DNA from 3 places in the Dysgonomonas sp. genome. Region 3 is predicted to be linked to each of the others. Evidence: riboswitches for the same ligand, from Rfam matches in the RefSeq annotation. Region 3 holds a riboswitch; each other region holds the start of a gene.
The links. Region 3 has a riboswitch for cobalamin ahead of PKC55_RS02880 (TonB-dependent receptor plug domain-containing protein). Riboswitches for the same ligand answer to the same signal wherever they lie in the genome.

Region 1 (6,388 bases), on a different contig from region 3:
TGAATAGTGGGAGCGCCATTAAGGTTGGTACGAATTGGACTAATATAATATCGTCCAGTACTGGGAGGTCTGTTAACTACCAATTAGTAGAAAGGTGGAAAGATGGAACGCTTATGGATGCTAGTAAAGTAGATGGAACAATATACAGGCTAAGAGGGGATGAGTTCTTAAAATTGGCTATTCCTATGGACTGGATAGATGCGGAAATATTCGGAGCTGTGGGCGATGGCGTAACAGATGATACAGCAGCATTAACAAGAGCATTCGCTTTCGGTGGAAATATCAGACTAGGGAAAAGACATAAGATTAGTTCAAGTATTTCTCTGACAAAGGATATCAATATAAAAGGAGATGATTCTAAAACAGAGATTGTAGCTCCCTCGGATATTCAGCTATTTAATTCAACCGCCCAAAATATAGATATATCGAATTTAATAACAAAAAACAATAAAGGAATATTACATCAGACAGTTAATTTCGGAGAAATAAATATACATCACTGTAGTTTTACTGGCGTTGACGAAACAGTGACTAATTATTTTGTCGATGTTAATGTAGATTTGTCGGGTACAAGGTTGTTGATAACTAATAACAACCTGAATAAGTGTACTATTTTCTTTACAGACCGATTCAAATGTGAGGACTTAATAGTAGATTACAACTATATAACAGATGGTACACGTTTTCTCGTGAGGAGTCTACCGTCGCATGGTAGTGATCCGCTAAATGCTCAGTCACCTAAAAGAATATCATTTTGTTACAATTATATAAATGGTATTAATACTGCATTAACAGATAAATCGACTTACGCACGTGTTTTGCAGGCGTCAGCTATTGAAAAAATAACGATGAATGATAATTACATATACCATCTTAACACGTCAGAAGCTGCAACGGTATTGTATTGGTCTTTTGGTTCACTCGATTTTTTCAGAAATACAGTAAGACGAATAGAGGGTAGAGAGGGTGGAGTTCATGATAAATCAAATATCAATAGCTCTCTTTATGGATATCGTGTTAATTGCGGTTATAATACTTTCGACCAGTCGGAGATTGGTAGCGAAAACCAGTTAGAAACTATATATAAAATATATGCTCTTTCAAATTTTATTACAAATACTGATACATTTATAGGCTGTCGTTGCCCAGCGTATAGAATATATCAATCAGTGGACGTAGGCATTACACCTGAGAATTTTACATTTAGAAACGCCGAAGTTTGCGACCATAAATACCCTGTCATTGTGCAAATAATTCAACAATGCAAAAATGTTAATATAGAGGGTTTCAAGGTTAATAAAATTAGCAATCCCGATAATCTAGCTGTTAATGGGGAGAGCCGTCTCAGGTTAGCCGATCTGTATATGACTTTTGATAACGAAAAGGGTATAGAGAATATTTTGATTCAAAAAAATGACATTATCGAGTCATCTAATAATTTCGTTTTCCTTATGGCTTACAAGAATGCTGTATCAACAACTGGTTTCATAAGAAACGTATTTGTAAAAGGTAATACAACGCTACAAAGTGAGGCTTTATGTAGGTTTATAAATGGACAGGATTTAGGTTATTTCTTATTTGCGGATAATAACTCTACTACATCGGCTGTTTCAGTCGGGGTTACGCCTCCAAATATGTCTTTGTCTAACAACCTCCCTAAACCATTTCTTAATTATGCGCTACCAACTAGTACACTTGCAGCGGGAGCAACAAAGAGGATAGTACAGGCTGTGACTAATACTTCATTGGGAGACTTTGTAAAAGCATCATTAAGCATCGGGATTGCAAATCTGTCTATAGCTGGTAATGTGCCAAGTAATAATAACGTAGAAGTTTTTATCACAAACACATCAGCGTCACCAATTACGATACCTGATTGTATGCTATTTATTAACGTTGATAAAAGATAGAATAATGAAAGATTTACAAATAACAATTTTAAATAAGGTAGGTATAGATAATGTACTTCATTTCCTAGCTGGAGGTTGGATAGCTTGTATTGCGCCAACTTGGTTTTATGCTTTGATGATTGGGTTTTGCATTGGTTTAATTAAGGAATTATATGATAAGTACATAAAAAAGTCTCAATTTGATTTATACGAATTGTTATCTACTTTTTTTGGTAGTGTTGTAACTGCAATCTATTTATTTACTGTTTAATTAGCGTTTGAATGCTATTTTAATAATTATCTTTGTGCAAATCATGTCTATATTATTTAGATGTGATTTGCTTTTTTTTGTACTTTTTATTTTGAAAAACTGTATTTTTCATTTTCGCGATTATATCTGTATTTTATTTGATACATAAGTTTTCTTTCTTTCCTCTGAGATAATCCAACCCTCATTAATAAGGATATCAAATGCCAGAACAACTGTATTGCGATTAACTGATAATTCAGCAGCCATATGCCGCGTACTAGGCATTGTTTCTCCAGCCTTCAGTACGCCACTCTTAATCGATTCTATTATCAAATCAGCTATCTGTATATAAATGGCCTTATCGCCAGATCTGTTTAATTTGGTATGTAATAGTTTTAAGTTCATCTTTTTGGACTATTCATCTTCTTTTAATTCGAAAGGTAAATATAGTCCAATCAATTTATCTTTTAAGCAGAAATTATATAAAAATAAAAGAATTAAAAGATTCCATTTGTTAATATTGGAAAAGGAAAATATAACCCAAATGAAGCAAATAATTCAATAACCGTTATTTTGAAGCATTAAAATTTCTAAACCGAGAATAAAATACAATCATTATTTTCTTTTTTCATTAAAAAACATTTATTTACATTTGTGCCAGATTTGGTAATCAGTATATTTCATATCCTGATGAAAGGGAACTCGGTGAAAATCCGGGGCTGTACCTGCAGCTGTAATTCCTCGCGTTATATCGGTTAATATTCTATGCCACTGTTCTTTTTGCTAGAATGGGAAGGCTTTTAACCGGAGGAGAGCCAGAAGACCTGCCAAAAGACAAATAAACACCAAGCTTCCAGGGATAGGAGTGGTTGTGGATACTTTATGTATACATTGCTATTTTATTAATTTTCAGGAAACTCGATGTTTTATTTTATTAATTTTTAAAGAATTATAAAATAAGATATGAGGTATTATTTATTATTGACAGCTGTATTTCTTTGCTGTCAATTGCTAATTGCACAAATTGCCGATACGACTCGGCATGTTGTAAAATTTGTTTCTCTAAAAGAAGTTGTTGTTACCGGTACTGGTACTGAACATTACATTAAAGATGCGCCTGTACAAACTGAAGTGATTTCAGGAGGAGCTTTAAAGGAATATGCGGGGCGTGATATTGAGGATGTATTGGGAGGCTTGTCTTCTTCTATTACTTTTAACCGGAGTGACATGGGGAGTAATATTCAACTCAATGGTCTGAAGAATGATTACATACTTATTCTTATAGACGGAAAAAGGCTAAATGGAGACATTGGCGGGCAAAACGATTTAAGCCGTATCAATATGAACAATATTGAGAGGATCGAGATTGTAAAAGGAGCAGTTTCTTCATTATATGGTTCAGATGCAATCGGTGGTGTTATAAATTTCATAACTAAAAAGAACAAAGATAAACTCAGTATTTCTAATACTTCCCGCATAGGCAAATATGGAGATCTAGATCAAAGTAATATTTTTGCATTAAAGCATAAAAGGTGGAGTTCGAATACTTCATTTTCTTTGAGTCATACTGATGGTTGGCAGAATACAACTCAAGAATGGTATAGAGGCAAACTCTATGAAAACAGTGTTACAAAAACAGTAAATCGCTCTACGGATTATACTATTTCACAAGATTTATCGTATCAGGTATCTGATAAACTCACATTAAATACGAGTGCTTCTTTTTATGAAAAATGGACTTATCGTCCTACGGGTATTCCTCAGTGGCGGTTGTATGACTTTTATTATAGGAATCAGTCCTATAGTACAGGAGGAAAATACAATATGCAAAATAAAGATTACCTTACATTTGACTTATCATTTGACAAATACGATTATTTTTATGACTATACAAGTCGTGAATACACAGACTATTTTGATGAGAACGGAGACCGTATTGTTTACTATTCAGGAGATCGCATCCTTCAAACATCCCAACGGCGTGTATTGGGTAATTTGAAAGGTGTATTTTACCTAGATGAACAAAATACATTAAACACAGGAATCGAATATATTGGGGATCGGCTGGTATCACCTTATCGTCTTGAAGGAAATAAAGCTGCAGCTTACTCTGTATCGGCATATGCTCAGGATGAATGGAATGTGACAGATCGATTTAATATAACAGCAGGAATCCGATTCGGACAACACTGGGAATTTGGCCAAACATTCACACCTAAAGTTTCGGCTTTGTACAAGTTTCATAACTTTAATTTTCGAGGAACATATTCTAATGGGTTTAAGGCTCCCACTATAAAGGAGTTGTATTATCACTATTATGCTACCATAATGAGTAAATACAAAGCTTATTATGGAAATATCAATCTAAAAGCTCAAAAGTCGGATTATTATGCATTAAATATCGAATATCATTTACCTCGTTTTAATGCAAGTGTAACCGCCTATCATAATAATATAAGGAATATGATTTCTCTTCAGACAATAGAAACTTCTTATGAAGACAAACTACAGTTGGTGGAGGAAACCATGAAATACGTTAATCTGGCAAAAGGGCGGATTTATGGTATGGATTTCACTTTTGACGCCGAATTGCCAATGAATATAAAAATAGGAGGGGGGTATAGTTATCTGGATGCTAAAGGTCAACGTACAGATGATGAAACGGCAAACGATTACATGAAATATGTATATATAAACGGCACTTCACGACATAATGCAAACATTCGTATTTCATGGTTTAAACCGTGGCAGAAATATAAATTAGGACTTAGTCTGAATGGACGTTACCAATCAAAACGCTATTATACAACAGACGGAGATACAATGGGCTATCAGATTTGGAGAGTCAACACATCGCATTCTTTTCTTGATTCTAAAAAAATAAAATTAGATATCAATATCGGAGTAGATAACATATTCAATTATGTCGATCGGAGTCCTTTCGGACATAATAGAGGGACAACGTCCCCCGGTCGGAATTTCTACACTTCTATTATCGTAAAATTTCAAAATCCAAACAAATAATTATTTTAAAACTATTTATTATGAACAAATTCTTAAAGAATCTTCTAACATTTTCCATGATCCTTTCTATAGGATTTTTCAGCGCTTGTTCAAATGATAACGAGGATGAGAAAGACGATAGAAATGCTGTTGTAATCAATAAAAAGAACGAAACAGCCTTACTCCTTTGCTCTTTCGGTAGTACTTACGAACAGCCTCAAGCTACTTATGATCAAATTATAAAAGATTATCAGGCAGCCTTTCCTAATACAGACATCTATATGTCATTTACATCTCGTACTATAATTTCTCGTGTGTATGCGCAGATTGGTAAAGCTTATTCTCAACCCGATCTATGGCTAAGCGCAATCGGTAAAGCAGGTTATAAAAATGTATATATACAATCACTACATATTATTCCAGGAGAAGAATACCTTAGCCTAATGAACACGGATGTGAAGAAAAACTTTATGATTCCTTTTCCTAACGTTAAAGTAGCTAAAAGTTCTTGCTTGCTCGAAACAGAGGAAGATGTCGATGCTGTTGCTCAAATCCTTTACAAATATTATAAAAACCGATTAGATGCAGGAGAGGTTGTTACTTTGATGGGGCATGGTAATCCTGATACTGAATACACGCATGCGAATGAGAGGTATGCCCAACTTGAAACCGCATTGCAAAATTTGAGCGGAGAGAAAAATATCTTTGTAGGAACAGTAGATTGGGGAGCTAAAATGTTTTCACATATACGTACTGAAATTGAAGCTTTTGCCACTAGAAAAGGTATAACTAAAGATAATTATAAGAAAATTACCATTAGCTTGGCTCCTCTGATGTCAATTGCCGGGGATCATGCCCAAAATGACTTGTTGGGAGGTTTGGAAGACGGTCAGAGTTGGGATAAGATTAATCCAGAAGAGCCGGATCACGAAGCAGAGTATAGCTGGAAATTAAAATTAGAAAAACTTGGATTTACAATTGGTGCCGATGGTACTAACATAGACCCGAAACATTTCAATGTTGTTGGTTTGGGAGATCATAGTGCAATACGTACAATTTGGCTTAACCATATGAAACATGCTGTCAAAAATGCAACATCATGGAATGAGCATTTAGGAGAATAAGTATTATTGAATATTTTGAGAATATTCATAATATTGTGTAAAAGGAAGCTACTGGTTGAAAAACTTGTAGCTTTTTCATTTATAATTCTATAAGTCGTTATTATAGACATTCCAAAATGTTT
Region 2 (7,621 bases), on a different contig from region 3:
TCCAATATTCCTCCCACTCTTGTGTAGCTCGTATTAAAGCCCCGTGGTTGCTCCGTGCAAATTTATCATAGACAGAGATTACATCAGGATGGTTAACAGATAATCTTTCAGCAAAGCCTTTTACCGCAATGTTTTTGGGTATCTGGCTATCTTTTATTGTAAAAGTCAAATGATCGGACATTATCTCCCACCCTTTACGCCGATAATAAGGAATAGAATAGGGACAGAGATAAGAGATCCATTGTCCTTTATTTTTCATTATTTGTAGACCTGATTTTATGAGATCATTCATCAAACCAAGGTTTGCATATTCAGGATATGTACCTACTCCTGTTAAACCTCCCATTGAAAATATTTTTCCATGAATATTTACTTGACAAGGATAAATACATAATTGAGAGACTAGCTGATCATCATTAAACCATCCAATAACATCTGCATTCTTGAGAATGGGACGTTTAGACTTTACAATCTCGCCATCCTTATATCCACTTTGTAGGATATCGTTGTTGGTTACCTGAAATACATAACGCAACAGTTCATTAAATTGGTCTATATATTCTAAGCCAAAAGGTTTTAAGATTAAACGCTCCCTTATTTTGTTTCTTTCCATAACTGGAATTATGTTATTTATACAAAGATCTTAAGTCTTCTTATTTAACAGGATACAGAAAAAAAATGTTTACATTATATCTACACTTGTAAGAGCACAGAAATAAATATTCCGATCTCTTTCCTTTAAACTTAGCCTAATTAGCCCATTCTGCATTTACTAATATCGGAAAATGATCTGATGGAAATTTACCGATATTATAAGTATCAGTTAACATTCCCCATCTTTTTGTCTTAAAGTGCTTACTGAAATAGATATGATCCAATATTTCGTTGTTGCTTATAATAGCTCTATCTAAATTGTCTAATTCTTGAAGAGGCTTTCCCCAAGCATTATATGACGAGTTATTGGCATACGGTTGTTCAACATCATAATAGGTATCTCTTAAGACTCCCGAGTTATTAAGAAGCTGAGCCCAAGAACTATCCATTCCTCCATTTAGGTCTCCCATAAATATCACGGGATTATCCCCTACTATTTCTTTGATTTTAGTCAATATCAATTTACTACTTTCGTTGCGTGCATAATCTTTTTCATAATCATAATGAGCACTGAAAACGAAGAAGCTCTTACCTGATTTGATATCCTGTAATTCAACCCATGTACAAATACGATTGCAACAAGGAGCATCCCAACTTTTAGAAGGCACATCAGGGGTTGCAGACAACCAGAAGTCTCCATTACTCAGTAATCTGTATTTGTCTGTTTTGTAAAATATTACGGAATGCTCCCCTTGTCCGTTACCGTCTCTTCCCTCCCCGTAATAATCATAACCGGGTAGAGCAACTTTCATATCCTTTAATTGATTCGGTAAAGCTTCCTGAGTTCCAAAGAAATCAAAATCGTGATACTGTACTAACTTTGCAATATATGGAAAGCGATCTTTCCACATATTACCCACATCGGATGAATTGTCATTTCTAACATTATACGTTCCGACATTAAATTTTTGTGCATTTAGAGTAAGGGCAGTCATGAATAATACTGCACTAATAAAAATTTGTTTCATTATTAAATTAATTTGAGAATTAAAGGTAATAAGTAAATATAATTTCTTGATGATATATTCTCAGATTATAACTTTCTATAACGGTTTATGCAATAGAACTGATAAAAAAACTTATATATCGATACATATGATAAACTATGTTATTATGAGTTGTAACCAATCATCAGAGTTGGTGCACTTGATACAAACTACACTTTTATCACTTAAATAAATGTAACAAATCCTCCATCTCAGCCCAATATATATGAGTATATCCTGCAATTACATTTTTGTAGCGTAATAGCTTTGTATCCACTGGAACCTCCTTTGCATTATACTGCTGTGTTATACTTTCCATGTTATTTTCAATATGTGAATAATGAAATTCGTGTCCTCTAACAGCTATACAATTATATTCAAATTGACGGTATCCTAATTTAAGTTTCATGTTTTCCATTGAAGCCTTTTGCTTGAAAATATCTACCATTGGATATTCTATCCCATCCTTATCTGCGATAGATGAAGACAGATACATCATTCCACCACATTCTGCAAGAATATTACCTCCATTTTCCGCATAATCCATAATAGCCTTATGTAGCAGTTTATTTTCGCTTAGCTGTTTTGCATATAATTCAGGATATCCTCCCGGGAAATAAACAAAATCTGACTTTGGCAAATATTTGTCTGTTAAAGGACTAAAGAAGGTCACCTCTCCTATTTTTCTTAAATATTCTATATTTTCATGATACATAAAATTGAAGGCTTCGTCGGCTGCAACTGCTATTTTCAGATCCCGAGAAGCATGTTCGTTAATTTGCTGCGGTTCTGAATTTCCTAACTCAACTTGCGTATGTGATAACAATATATCAATATCAATATGTTTTTCCACAATTGATGCGGCAATATTAGCAAAGTCATCTAAAAGAAAATCTTGATCGATACTTAATCCTAAATGACGTGAAGGCACACTGAGATTTTCATTTTTAGGCAGATAACCTAGTGGAACTATACCAACATCGTGGCAAGCATCCGAGAGAAATTTATAATGGCTTTCGGATCCTACATAGTTAAAAATTACTCCTATAACATTTATCTTTTCATAAAACTTTTTGAATCCATACAATAATGGAGCTGCTGAATATGCCATAGATTTGGCATTTATAACCATAACAACAGGGATATCCAATAATCCTGCAATTTCGGCACTACTTCCTTTCATTTTGTTATATCCGTCAAATAGCCCCATCACTCCTTCAGTAATGCAAGCATCACTTCCTGATGCGTATTTTGAGTACAGATATCTGACGTGATTCTCTGATGATAAGAATAAATCCAGATTGACAGATTTATTGCCAGAAGCCATATCGTGATATTTCGTATCTATATAATCAGGTCCGCACTTAAATGGTTGTACCTTAAGACCTCTATTCTTTAATGCTCTTAATAAGCCTAAAGTAACTGTTGTTTTTCCTGAACCTGAGCTTGGCGCAGCTATGAGAAAACTGGAAATCACTTTCATGAGTAATCTGGTTTTATTTTCAGCAAAAGTATAAAAAGCCATCAATGAAATGAATTTTACCAAGAAAATATATTTTTTAAGAATTCTTTTTAATCCTATTTTTTTTCAATTACCTTTGAAGCCGCTTAGGTGATGTATTCAGACATTCGTCTGTTGCATAAAAGGGAATTCGGTCAGAATCCGAAACAGTGCCCGCTACTGTGAATTCCATAAAATTTTGAGTATCACCACTGCCACTGTCACAATGATGGGAAGGCCTCTCAAAATGGAACAAGTCAGGAAACCTGCCTAGCATAAATTAATAGATATTCCCGGGGTCAGGAATATAATTAACTAACATTATACTTCTTTTTTAATGAAACTAAGAATTATGCTAACAGCATTGCTATGCTGTATTGCAAGTATTTCGTTCGCTCAGTTGAGCTTGCGCGGAAGAGTCGTTGATGAAAATGAAAAGCCGATCGCTGGTGCCAGCGTATGGATTGAGTACACAACCATTGGAACATCCACAGATTTGAAGGGTGAGTTTAGTCTTGAAAAAATCCCGGAAGGTAATAATCTTCTAAGAATTAGTGCACTGGATTATAATGGAGCTCGTGAGACAATAAACAGATCTAATGACAACATCCTTATTCGGATGAAACATTCTCCTCTTAAACTGAATGAAGTAGTAGTAACAGGTACCGGCACAATCAACAAACTTAAAAGCTCACCCGTTGCAATAGATGTTATTTCTCAGAGAGAACTCCAAAACACGAATATTCCTACATTCGAAAACGCTATGATTGCTCTGAATCCTTCCATGTCATTTACTCCTAATGCAATGGGATCGTACATGCAACTGAATGGATTAAGCAATAGATATATACTTGTGTTAGTTGATGGTAAAAAACTTGGTGGCGATGTCGGAGGTAACGTAGACTTAAACCGCATTGATATGGGAAATATCAAGCGGATAGAAGTTCTGAAAGGAGCTGCTTCTTCTTTGTATGGTTCGGATGCAATAGCGGGAGTTATTAATATTATAACCAATAAACCAAAAGACTTAGTGAATTTTTCAACCGAGACACGCTTCTCAGAGTATGGACAATTTACTCAAAATGCTAACCTATATCTGAATGTAGGGGGCTTCTCTTCGTCTACTTCTTTTCAGCGGAATCAGGCTGACGGATGGCAACTAAATAAAAAGGAAATAATAAACGATAAAGAAATAGATACGGATAAACAAGCTATGTTACGCTTCTATTCCGATGTTTTTAGCCAACGTTTTGGTTATAAGGCGACAAAAGAATTGAGCATGTATGTAGAGGGAAGCCTTTTCGACAAAAAATTTAAACGCCCCGTAAGTGCTTATGGGTTCGATATGAAATACGTCGACTATTCGTTTGGTGCCGGTGCAAAGTATTTACTGAAAAATAATGGTTTGATTACATTAGACTGGAATACCGACCGTTTCGAATATTTTAAAGCTTACCTGAAAGAAACCAAAGACAAAAACGGTGTCACATTTATGCCCGGAGATGAAGAATTTGTGAGAAGGCAGAAGTACAATAATATAAATCTGAAAGGTACATTCAACGCCGGAAAGTTCAATAAAGTAACTGTCGGTTCGGAGTACAAGGTAGACAACCTATATGCTCCGGCAGATAGCATCGGAGGTTCCAGAAATGTTTATACATTGGCTTTTTATGCTCAGGATGAAATAAATCTTTTCGGAAAGCTGAATATTGTTCCCGGAGTCAGATATATATATAATGAAACCTTCAAAAACAGGGTTACACCTAAAGTCAGCGCAATGTATACTCTTCATGATTTCAATTTCAGAGTATCATATGCTACAGGTTTCAAAACTCCTGAATTGAAGCAGCTATTCATGAAAACTGAAGTTACGAGCAAAGGTAAAACCACTTTAAGTGTAGGGAATAAAGATCTGAAGCCTGAAAGTTCAAACTATTACTCTGTCAATGCTGAATATATAAAAGATTTCCTTTCATTGACTGTTACAGGCTATATTAACAATCTGAAAAATAAGATCGATACATATGAAATCGAATTAACACCCGAAGAAATAGCTGAAGGATATAATAAGAAATCATCGTATCATAATATCGGAAGATCTCGTATTCAAGGCGTAGACTTTACTTTTAATTCATACCTTGGTTATAACCTTACTTTAGGAGGAGGGTATAGTTATGTGAATGCCAAAGACCTCGATACAGGAAAGCGTCTTCAACGTATAAGTCGTCATACAGGAAATGTTAACCTGAATTGGTTTAAAGATTTCGGGTTATTCAAGTCAAATTTTAATTTAAACGGACGCCTGCAAAGCCGTAGATATTATGACGATGGTGATGATGCACGTGCTTATCAATTGTGGAACTTTGCTACACGTCATACATTCAAGAGTATAAATGGCCTTGTATTTGAACCGGGTTTAGGTATTGAAAATATCTTTGACTTTGTAGATGATAAACCTTTCAACCGCAATTATGCGACTTTATCTCCCGGACGTACATTTTATGCCAGCCTGAAAATTAAGTTTAGTAAGTAAGACTGTTTATGAAATCTTCAAACTTATTATATCTCTTTGTTTTCTGCTCAACTCTTTATTCCTGTTCTTCGATCGGGAATAAGGAGAATGAAAATGTTGAAAAATATCAGCTAAGACATGCTCGTGGATTCAATGTAGAACAATATGAAGATTACAAATTGGTAACCGTACGTGACCCTTGGGATACTGTGCGCACTCTCTATCGATATATATTAATTGATCGTGATAAAGAAATTCCGAAGAACCTGCCTGAAGGAACTATAGTAAAAGTACCATTGCAAACTGTGATCGCTTTTTCTACGATTCAATGTAGTATGTTGCAAGAAATAGATGAACAGCATCGTATAACAGGGGTCTGTCAGGCCAAATATATAGACCTGCCTTATATCCAAGAACGATTGAAAGCCGGAAAGATTATAGATTTGGGAAGTATGCACAAACCGGATGTTGAACAATTAATCAATCTGATGCCATCTGCACTTATTGTATCAGCGATGGAAACCGGCATGGGCTATTTGGATAAGTTAAGAATTCCTATCATTGCTACTACTGACTATATGGAAGATACTGCTCTCGGTCGTGCCGAATGGATACGCTACCATGCATTGTTTTACGGAAAAGAAGCGCTAGCCGACTCGCTTTTCCAAGAAACAGAACGCAGATACAATGAAATAAAAGATAGGGTAAAGAATTCATCTAATAAACCAACAGTATTCAACGACCTGAAATTTGGTAAAACATGGCGGATTGCTGGAGGAAAAAGCTATCTGGCAAATCTGATACGTGATGCCGGAGGCGAATACGTTTGGAATGATGATAATTCAACCGGATCGACACGCTTGTCTGCCGAAATGGTACTCGACAAAGCAGGATTGGCTGATATCTGGCTGTTGAAGTACAACCGAGAAGAAGATTTCACATATAATAGGCTGAAACAAGAAGATAAAATATATGCCCAGTTTGGTGCTTTTAATAAAAAACAGATATGGGGATGTAATACCGGCAAAGTCCATTATTTTGAGGATTTGCCGATTCATCCCGATTCTATATTGAAAGACATGGCAAAAATATTTCATCCGAATTTATTCACAGATAATAAATTAAGCTATTTCAAATCATTAGATGAAGAGATATTATGAAAAGGATTTTACTATATATTATGATACTATTTACCACTGTTGCAACATTTGCACATAGTGGAGGTAGTTACAAGCATTCTGATATTTTTAAAAGTATGCAGGCAGACGATAAAGCAGCTATTCTCATAGTTCACTTTGGTACTACTCATGACGATACTCGTGAACTGACAATAGAAGCATTAAATAATCAGGTGAAACAAGTTTTCCCTTCTATTGAAGTAAGAGAAGCATATTCTTCACGTATTGTTATCAAAAGGCTTTCGGAACGTGGTACCTATAAAGTGAATCCATTAGAAGCTTTAAAACAACTTCATACTGATGGATACACACATATATTAATACAATCTTCCACTGTTATCGATGGAGTGGAAATGGAATCTTTGTACAAAAATGTAGAAGAAGTGAGCGGACTGTTTAAGGATGTACGTATAGGTATGCCATTGCTTTATTCTCCACAAGACTACGAAGATGTTATAAAGGTCTTAACCGCAGATAATAAAAAAGATGTGGCATATATATGGGTCGGACATGGAACTTATGATGCTACTACAGCCCAATATGCGATGCTCGATTATATGCTTAAAGCCAAGGGACATACAAACTGCTTTGTAGGAACTGTAGAAGGCTATCCCGAATTTGATGATGTTTTAGCACAATTAAAGGCTTCGGGCTTGAAAGAGGTTGTTCTCATGCCATTTATGTTTGTAGCTGGAGAACATGCAAAAAATGATATTGCCGGAGATTGGGTCGAAAATCTCAAAAAAGAAGGTCTATCTGTAACCGAAAATCTTCAGGGGCTAGGAGAAAA
Region 3 (7,621 bases):
ACGCTGCTGAATTATATCCAATTTTATATACTGCGGCTCGCAAACACCTTTTATAATATCTATTTGCCCCAATTCATTCAAAGATGAACAATGGATAGTAGAATATGTCGCTACATTCTGAAGTGGAATTTTCACAACGACACCCTTCGGCAAGTTGGCGGGCAATTCTTTTGCTCGGTCTACAAGCACATAGGTATGTAACAACCGAGTAGTGTCCCACGGGTCACGTACAGTAACAAGGGTATAATCATTATACTTTTTCACTTGAAACCCTTTGGCATAATGGACTGTATAAACAGAGTCCGTCTGTTTAAGAAGAGCACTCTCATCTTGTCCGACAGGCTTTTGCTTGTTGCAGCCGGTCAAGACAAGAATGATAGTGAAAAGTAGTGTGATATTGAATGATTTCATTTGTTGTTTTATTATTTATAAGGCTTTTACTATAAAGCCATAATACGATACTTCCTTAGAAGTGTTTCTATACTGATATTAGTTGGAGGTAAACGGTTAACTAATGCTCGTATTCCATATTCGTCTAATATCTTATCATCATGTATAGAAAACGCAAATCTACCACAGAATTCGCAGTCCTCGTCATTCCGATCTGTTTGAGGATCATAATCAGATACTATATATATAACACCATTATACGTAAATTTCTTTAATAAATCTTCTTTAAATATAGTTGTTCCACCATATCCTATTATTTCTGAACCGGGACTTGTTGAGGTATTAGTATTTTTTATCATTTTCAAACCAAACATAGCACTATATCTTTTTGCTTCTTGTGTTGCATATTGGTCGAATTCACCAGGGTATATTGTATTTATCTTTAAACAGATTATATCTCCAAACCGAGTATATAGATTAACAAGTGCATCTCGAGCAATCGGACTATATATATATCCAAGCTCAATTTTTATATAAGGCTCTTGTAATCTTTCTATTTTATTAACTCCCCTAGCGATATACCCTTTCATTATTTTTCTAAGGTTGAACTCCGGAATAAACTCTGTAATAGGAATTAATCCGCCATCTCCCAATTCAATAATACTATGAGTGCTTTTATCATTCAAAGAGCTGACCCATCTAGAGAGGTCTAAATTAGTATTTTTAACCTCTTTGGCTATAGAAAAAGAAGCAAAATCAGGAGAACCTCCGATTGTTTTAATAGACATTTTAATAGAACTGAATTCATTAGTAACGGATGTACTACTGTTACTATTTCTTCCAAAGTTCAATTCTGCAGAACTATTTTCCTTGGCCCCCTTAAATTTATATGAAGCATCCATTTCGAGGTTCATATTTTTTTCTTTTGTCTCACTGGTTTCTGTTTTTTTATATAAACCCACATATTGAGCAGATGCTTTCCCTCCAGTAACAAAGCTAGCCAAAACAAACCCTCCATAATTGGAAAAAAATTCACTTGGGTGTGTCTTATATAATTCTTCTTTGAAATCCTTAGACAAATAATTCTCTTTAATCTTTTCTAATATGTTTGAACTAGTTTGCAATTCAAAACAAGAATCTCTTACAACGATATTAACTTCACCAAAAACTGCATCTGTATTTTCCACAAGTGATTTTGTAAATACTTCTTTTTTACTACTTTTACTTCCAATAGAGAAAATACCAACATCAAGCTTAAACCCTCCACCTATATTTTTAGTTATTGTTGAATTAGAGGTATATCTATCAAAGTTAGCATATGAAAAATATGAACCATCACTTGTATTATTTTTCCAGAAATTACAGTACGAACGATAGTCTTTGTAAAATTTATCAAAATCGATAACTGAATAACCAAGATTTCTTGAATCTTCAATAGGATAATAATTATTCCTAAATGACCTCCCCAAGTATTTCACTTAGGAATACCTATAACTCCGGTTTTTGTGGTGTTAGTTACGGAAGAAAATTTTGACTGATACTCAGAACGAACCCATGGAATATTATGGTCTCTTTCTTTTAAAACTACTTCGTTATTTGCCATTGAATAACCTGCTTCTTGATTCTTCTCATAGTGATCTTCACAGGAAAAAATAAAGAACGATAGACTAATGATTAACAATAAATACTTTTTCATAATTTAAATTTTTTAGTAAATACAATATTTTATTTTAATAAGAATATAATTCCGTTCAAATTGAGTGATCTTCTGATTTACTAAATTTTTAATTTGATTTGTAGTTATTAATCATACAAACTCATAGAAATATAACTATGAGTTTGTATGAACTTCGCTTATTTGACTGTAGGATATACTGCAATCGGATTCAAACCTTTTGTGTCAAATGTTTTAATTAATTTACCATCTGTATTGAAAACATACATATCTCCATCGGTCTTATAGTCTGATGTACCTATAAAGATATACTTTTTCACAGGATCTGATGATATACTATATGGTTTGTTCAATACTGTACCATCAGTGATAAAGTTATTAGTTAACACCTTTTCTGCTTTAGCATCATATACACTATATGTTATAATCTGATTCCAATTGGCATCGTATTGAGAATATATAATGTATATATTATCGTTACATATTGTCATCCATGTAGCATTTCCTACCTGAGTTACTTCTTGTGTATCTGCATCTATTCGTTGCAATGTATTTGGAACATCATTATAATTTCCATTTGATATTACATAGATATCCCCTTGACTATCTACAACCATTTTATCAGGATTTATAACAACATCTAGCATCTTAATCTCTGTAAAAGTCGCTACATCTACAACCGAAACTGTTTTATCATAACCAGTAGCTGTATTATAGTCCAACCCTCCTGAATTTGCGACATATAATTTTCCTTTGGATGCTCGTACATATTCAGGGTTACGGCCAACTTTGACCTCAGCTTCAATTTTTAAAGTATTCGGATTTATTTTGGCCAAATACCCATCAAAATATGTGACATATACTTTACCATCATAAGCTGTAAGATTTCTCGGCTGTTGCTTTTTTCCATCTTTAGTAGATTCTATAGTACTTAATATTTTACCCGTTTTGTCCAAAACATAAATAACAGCAGATCCTGATACTGCTATATAAGTTCTATCTCCGTAGGTTATTATATCTTGTCCAGTATCTCCCAGTCCTTTACTATTTATTGATTCGAAGACATTGTAAGTAACCTTTCCTGTTTCATAGTCGTAATAAGCAATATTTGCGTTATTACTTCCGCTTTTTCCACTATTTAATATGTATGATCCTGTTCCTGCCAAAGGTGGCTCAACAATAGGTGGTTCAACAACAGGTGGTTCAACAACAGGATAGCCTTCGTCATCACTACATGATGCGAATCCTAAAACTAATGCTACAAAGAGAAATGCGTAAAAAATCTTATTTATTTTCATATGAATAAATATTTAAAAATTATAATTAGCTGATATTGTAAAAGATCGTCCCGGCATAGGATAATATTGTACAATTTGATAATTCTTGTTTGTCAGATTAATTAAATTGAGTTGGAGGCGTAAGCTATTATTATTTAATATAAAAGACTTATTTAGTGAAATACTATGATCTGTATATGATTCTATCTCATTTTTGGGTATATTCTGATCAAGAGCGTAACGTTTGCCTGATATAATAACAGTATATGCAAAATTTAACAAAGGGTTTTCTAAACTTACCGATGCCGAACCATAATGACGCGGTGTGTAAGGGATTTGATCTTTATAGTTTTTACTATTTTTATCTGTTACATCTATAACTCTCTGATAACTATAATTGCCTGTGATATTTAATGATATTTGGGATGTTAACAATGTATGAAGACGGAGATTCAGATCCACTCCGGTCATATCGACCTTTCCATAATTACGCATCTTAAAAATGTTCATTGTAGGAAAAGGCACAATTTTATCATCTACTTTATTTTTGTAACCATCTAAAGATATACTCATAAAGTCAATAGTCTCAGATATTTTTTTTGTCCAAGTCAATCCCACATTGTATTGTGTTGCATATTCCGGTTTCAGATTTATATTGCCCATACGTATGTAATACATATCATCAAAAGTTGGCACTCTAAATATCTTTTTATAAGACCCACGAAATCTTAAATTAGCTTCTTCGAAAGGTAAGTATGATACACTTATAGATGGTGTTACCTTTTTCTTATCTTTAGGGGAGTCTCCCGTCAGAACGCTTTCGTCAACATATGTAGCTAAAAGGCTTCCGGTTACGGTTAGATATTTATTAGTAAATTGAGCAGCCAAAGCTGTGAGTGATGAAATTCTCTTCGGCTTGTCCACATCTTCAAAATTACTATTCAACTTATTCTGAAATATATCTTCAAATAAACTTATGGATAGATATTTTAGAGGCTTGTACATCATACCTACAGATGCATAGTATTCATACTGAGTGATGCGGTCTTCTTGTTTGTTTTCTGCTGTATTATTGGTTATTGACAAATATTTATAATGGTTGCGACTGAATTTTAATTGCCCTTTTATACTTATTTTATCATTAACTCTATTTTTGTAATATAGTTGGGAGAACAAATCCTTGTTCCATACTCTTTCGTCATTATCGTCTCTGTAGAAAATTACAGAACCCGGCAGACCTCTTTCCGAATCATAATAATTTACTTTAAATTTCAGCTCGCCGGCTTTGCCCATATTCCCATAGAGGTTTAATTCTGTACGCCAGATATCAACATCAGAATTCCTCCGCTTACGCTCTTCGGTTTGATCCGCATTTTTAAATGTGAATTTATATCTTCCATCTGCTCTTTCCCATCCTGTATTTAACGAAAGAGAGAATTTCTTATTCAGTCGGTGTGCATAATAGACAGTAGGATTGAAAAGCCCATAAGAACCAGCTTTAACTTGTATATTTCCATTATATGATTTATTCTTAAAGGCAGGGTTTGATGTTATTACCTCTAATAAGCCGGCTGATGCATATGATCGTGCTGCCTGAAATATATCATCAGACTGACCAATAGAGAGAGTTATCATAGAAACATTATCCAATGAAAAACGACTGATATCGATCTGTCCGGATTGAACATTACTCATCGTAACACCATCATAACTAACTGCAGTATGTTGAGCCCCCATCCCCCTTATAGAAACAGTTTTCATGCCTCCAATACCTCCATAATCTTTTACTGTAACTCCCGAAAAACGGCGGACAGCATCTGATACGGACAGTATTCCTATTCGTTCAATCTCTGTATTATCAATAACTTGAAGTGGAGTTGTAGATCGTGAGACAGATGGTTTGATCTGTGCAGAAATTTCTATCTCTGACAGTTTCTTTGCATTGAGACTATCATTAATCTGAGCCTGCATATGCATACAGCCTACTACAAATAAAAATATAAGGGAAAATAAAAAAGTCCTCATCTTCACAAATTATTCAATAAAATGCTTTCGATAAGAACAAAGAAAAGACTATATAATCTTGACACTGTTTCTTAAGCTCTATTCCTCGAAAGCTGTCCGAACTATTACTTTGCAGGTCTTCTGACTTACTCCAACTTGTACAGCCTTCCCATTTTGAATAACAGTGGCTATGTTGCACAAGCTTTACAGAGCTTACAGCAGCGGGTCTGTTCAGGATTTTCACCTGATTCCCTTTCAATTCGTTAACAAACGAAACAAAGTGCTGCAAAGGTAAGGATAAATTATATTGAAAGACAAAATATAAATGTTAATTCCGCTAGCATGCTTCATGCGAAAGATATTATCCTGTGTTTTATGACTCTATGCATTAAAGTTCTCCAACCTTAAGCAGCCATGATTTAAATTAATATTTGTAAATCGACATCTAATGTTGTGTTTATCTTAAAAGAAAAACGCTTACCTTTGTTTCATATTCATATATAAATGAAATGAGGAATACAACCAGAGATAAAGTATTGCAGGAAATAAAAGTTGATCAACCGGCTCAATTGCTAGATTTCCTTGTCCAAAAAGAAGTGCGTAAAAGTCGCAACGCAGTTAAATCGCTTCTTGCACATAAACAAATCAAAGTAAACGGAAAGCTTATCACTCAATTCGATTTCGAACTGAAGGCAAAAGATAAGGTCTCTGTTATGAAATACGATCAGTCTCGAAAAGAAAAAAGATTGAAGGGATTAAAGATTGTATTTGAAGACGACGACTTACTTGTCATCGAAAAAGAAGCAGGATTTTTATCTGTAGCTACAGATAAGGAAAAGTCACGCACTGTATATAACTCTCTGAATGAATACGTAAAGAAAAAAGATAAAAAAGCACGTGTTTATGTTCTGCATCGCCTCGACAGAGAAGTTTCGGGACTAATGATCTTTGCGAAAGACATGGAGCTACAGGATATTTTTCAGAAAAACTGGGACAACCTTGTACCTAAGTATTCATACATGGCAATTGTAGAAGGACGCCCGAATCCTAAAAATGGAACTGTAACATCGTGGCTTACCGAAAACAAGAATTTTGTAATGATGTCCTCCCTTATCGATAACGGAGGACTGAAATCTGTTACACATTACAAGACACAAAAATCGAAAGGCGGCTATTCACTATTGGATTTTGACCTTGAAACACGACGCAAAAATCAAGTAAGAGTACACATGCAACAGATCGGACATCCGATTGTTGGCGATAAGAAATATGGTGCTTCAAATAATCCGATCAAAAGAATCGCCCTTCATGCCGGGGGACTAATTTTGAAACATCCAAGAACAGGGGAATTGCTTGAATTTAAAGCCGGCATCCCTAAAGCAATGCAAATACTAATATCCGAAACACAAAAAGAAAGAAAGGATAAGCCCGAAAAAGAGGAATCAATTTAATACATTTTAGGTATGAATGAAGATATTAAGCAGATAGGTCAGCGTCTGAAAGGTCTCCGTGAGGCTTTGGATATGACGACCGAAGAGTTCGCTTCATCATGTGGTATAGATCCTGTGGTATACCTCGAATATGAAGAAGGGAGAAAAGATTTGACTATCAGTACACTGAAAAACATTGCATCGAAACATAATATAGATGTTTCTGTACTGATGTTTGCTGACGAACCTCGCATGAGCAGCTATTTTTTGACGCGCAAGGGAAAAGGTTTAGCTGTGAAGCGTGTTTCAGATTACAGTTATCAGACGCTAGCCGGTGGATTTAACAATCGAAAGGCCGATGTGTTTGAAGTTACGGTAGAACCCAAGCAAGATAGTGTAAGGATACATCATAGCACACATACCGGGCAAGAGTTTAACCTTATCCTTGAAGGACGGATGCTTTTACAAATAAATGGGAAAGATTTGATATTGGAAGAAGGTGATAGCATCTACTTCGATTCAAGCCTGCCGCATGGAATGAAAGCTCTGGACGGAAAACGAGTGAAGTTTATTGCTGTTGTGCTTTAAGCTGGTATTTTCATTTACTAAAAGATTAATCACCATTATATAATGTTGGAAAAATTTGTAAAACAAATTCATTTTACTTCAACTGAAGATTTTGCAAAGCATTATCACGTTGAGATTCCTGATAATTTTAATTTTGGATATGATGTAGTTGATGAATGGGCACGAATAAACCCTACTAAAAGAGCTATTTGTTGGGGTAATGACCAGGGAGAACACATCGATTTCACATTTGCAGACATCAAAGAACAGAGCGACCG

Region 1: another riboswitch for cobalamin. It lies ahead of PKC55_RS07370 (TonB-dependent receptor plug domain-containing protein); the one in region 3 lies ahead of PKC55_RS02880 (TonB-dependent receptor plug domain-containing protein).
Region 2: another riboswitch for cobalamin. It lies ahead of PKC55_RS10960 (TonB-dependent receptor); the one in region 3 lies ahead of PKC55_RS02880 (TonB-dependent receptor plug domain-containing protein).

What each region holds. Positions count from the first base shown of each region.
Region 1 is NZ_DAOKYH010000004.1:135,171-141,558, reverse strand. It holds gene PKC55_RS07385 (hypothetical protein) at 1-1,910, shown strand, start outside; gene PKC55_RS07380 (hypothetical protein) at 1,915-2,160, shown strand; gene PKC55_RS07375 (GntR family transcriptional regulator) at 2,281-2,544, opposite strand; cobalamin riboswitch at 2,787-2,985, shown strand; gene PKC55_RS07370 (TonB-dependent receptor plug domain-containing protein) at 3,103-5,163, shown strand; gene PKC55_RS07365 (sirohydrochlorin cobaltochelatase) at 5,184-6,266, shown strand.
Region 2 is NZ_DAOKYH010000008.1:41,376-48,996, forward strand. It holds gene PKC55_RS10945 (GNAT family N-acetyltransferase) at 1-613, opposite strand, end outside; gene PKC55_RS10950 (endonuclease/exonuclease/phosphatase family protein) at 750-1,622, opposite strand; gene PKC55_RS10955 (cobyrinic acid a,c-diamide synthase CobB) at 1,822-3,123, opposite strand; cobalamin riboswitch at 3,234-3,429, shown strand; gene PKC55_RS10960 (TonB-dependent receptor) at 3,479-5,674, shown strand; gene PKC55_RS10965 (ABC transporter substrate-binding protein) at 5,683-6,813, shown strand; gene PKC55_RS10970 (sirohydrochlorin cobaltochelatase) at 6,810-7,621, shown strand, end outside.
Region 3 is NZ_DAOKYH010000001.1:681,553-689,173, reverse strand. It holds gene PKC55_RS02900 (ABC transporter substrate-binding protein) at 1-411, opposite strand, end outside; gene PKC55_RS02895 (MACPF domain-containing protein) at 441-1,868, opposite strand; gene PKC55_RS02890 (hypothetical protein) at 1,865-2,086, opposite strand; gene PKC55_RS02885 (NHL repeat-containing protein) at 2,245-3,363, opposite strand; gene PKC55_RS02880 (TonB-dependent receptor plug domain-containing protein) at 3,376-5,367, opposite strand; cobalamin riboswitch at 5,461-5,642, opposite strand; gene PKC55_RS02875 (RluA family pseudouridine synthase) at 5,856-6,797, shown strand; gene PKC55_RS02870 (helix-turn-helix domain-containing protein) at 6,810-7,364, shown strand; gene PKC55_RS02865 (AMP-binding protein) at 7,407-7,621, shown strand, end outside.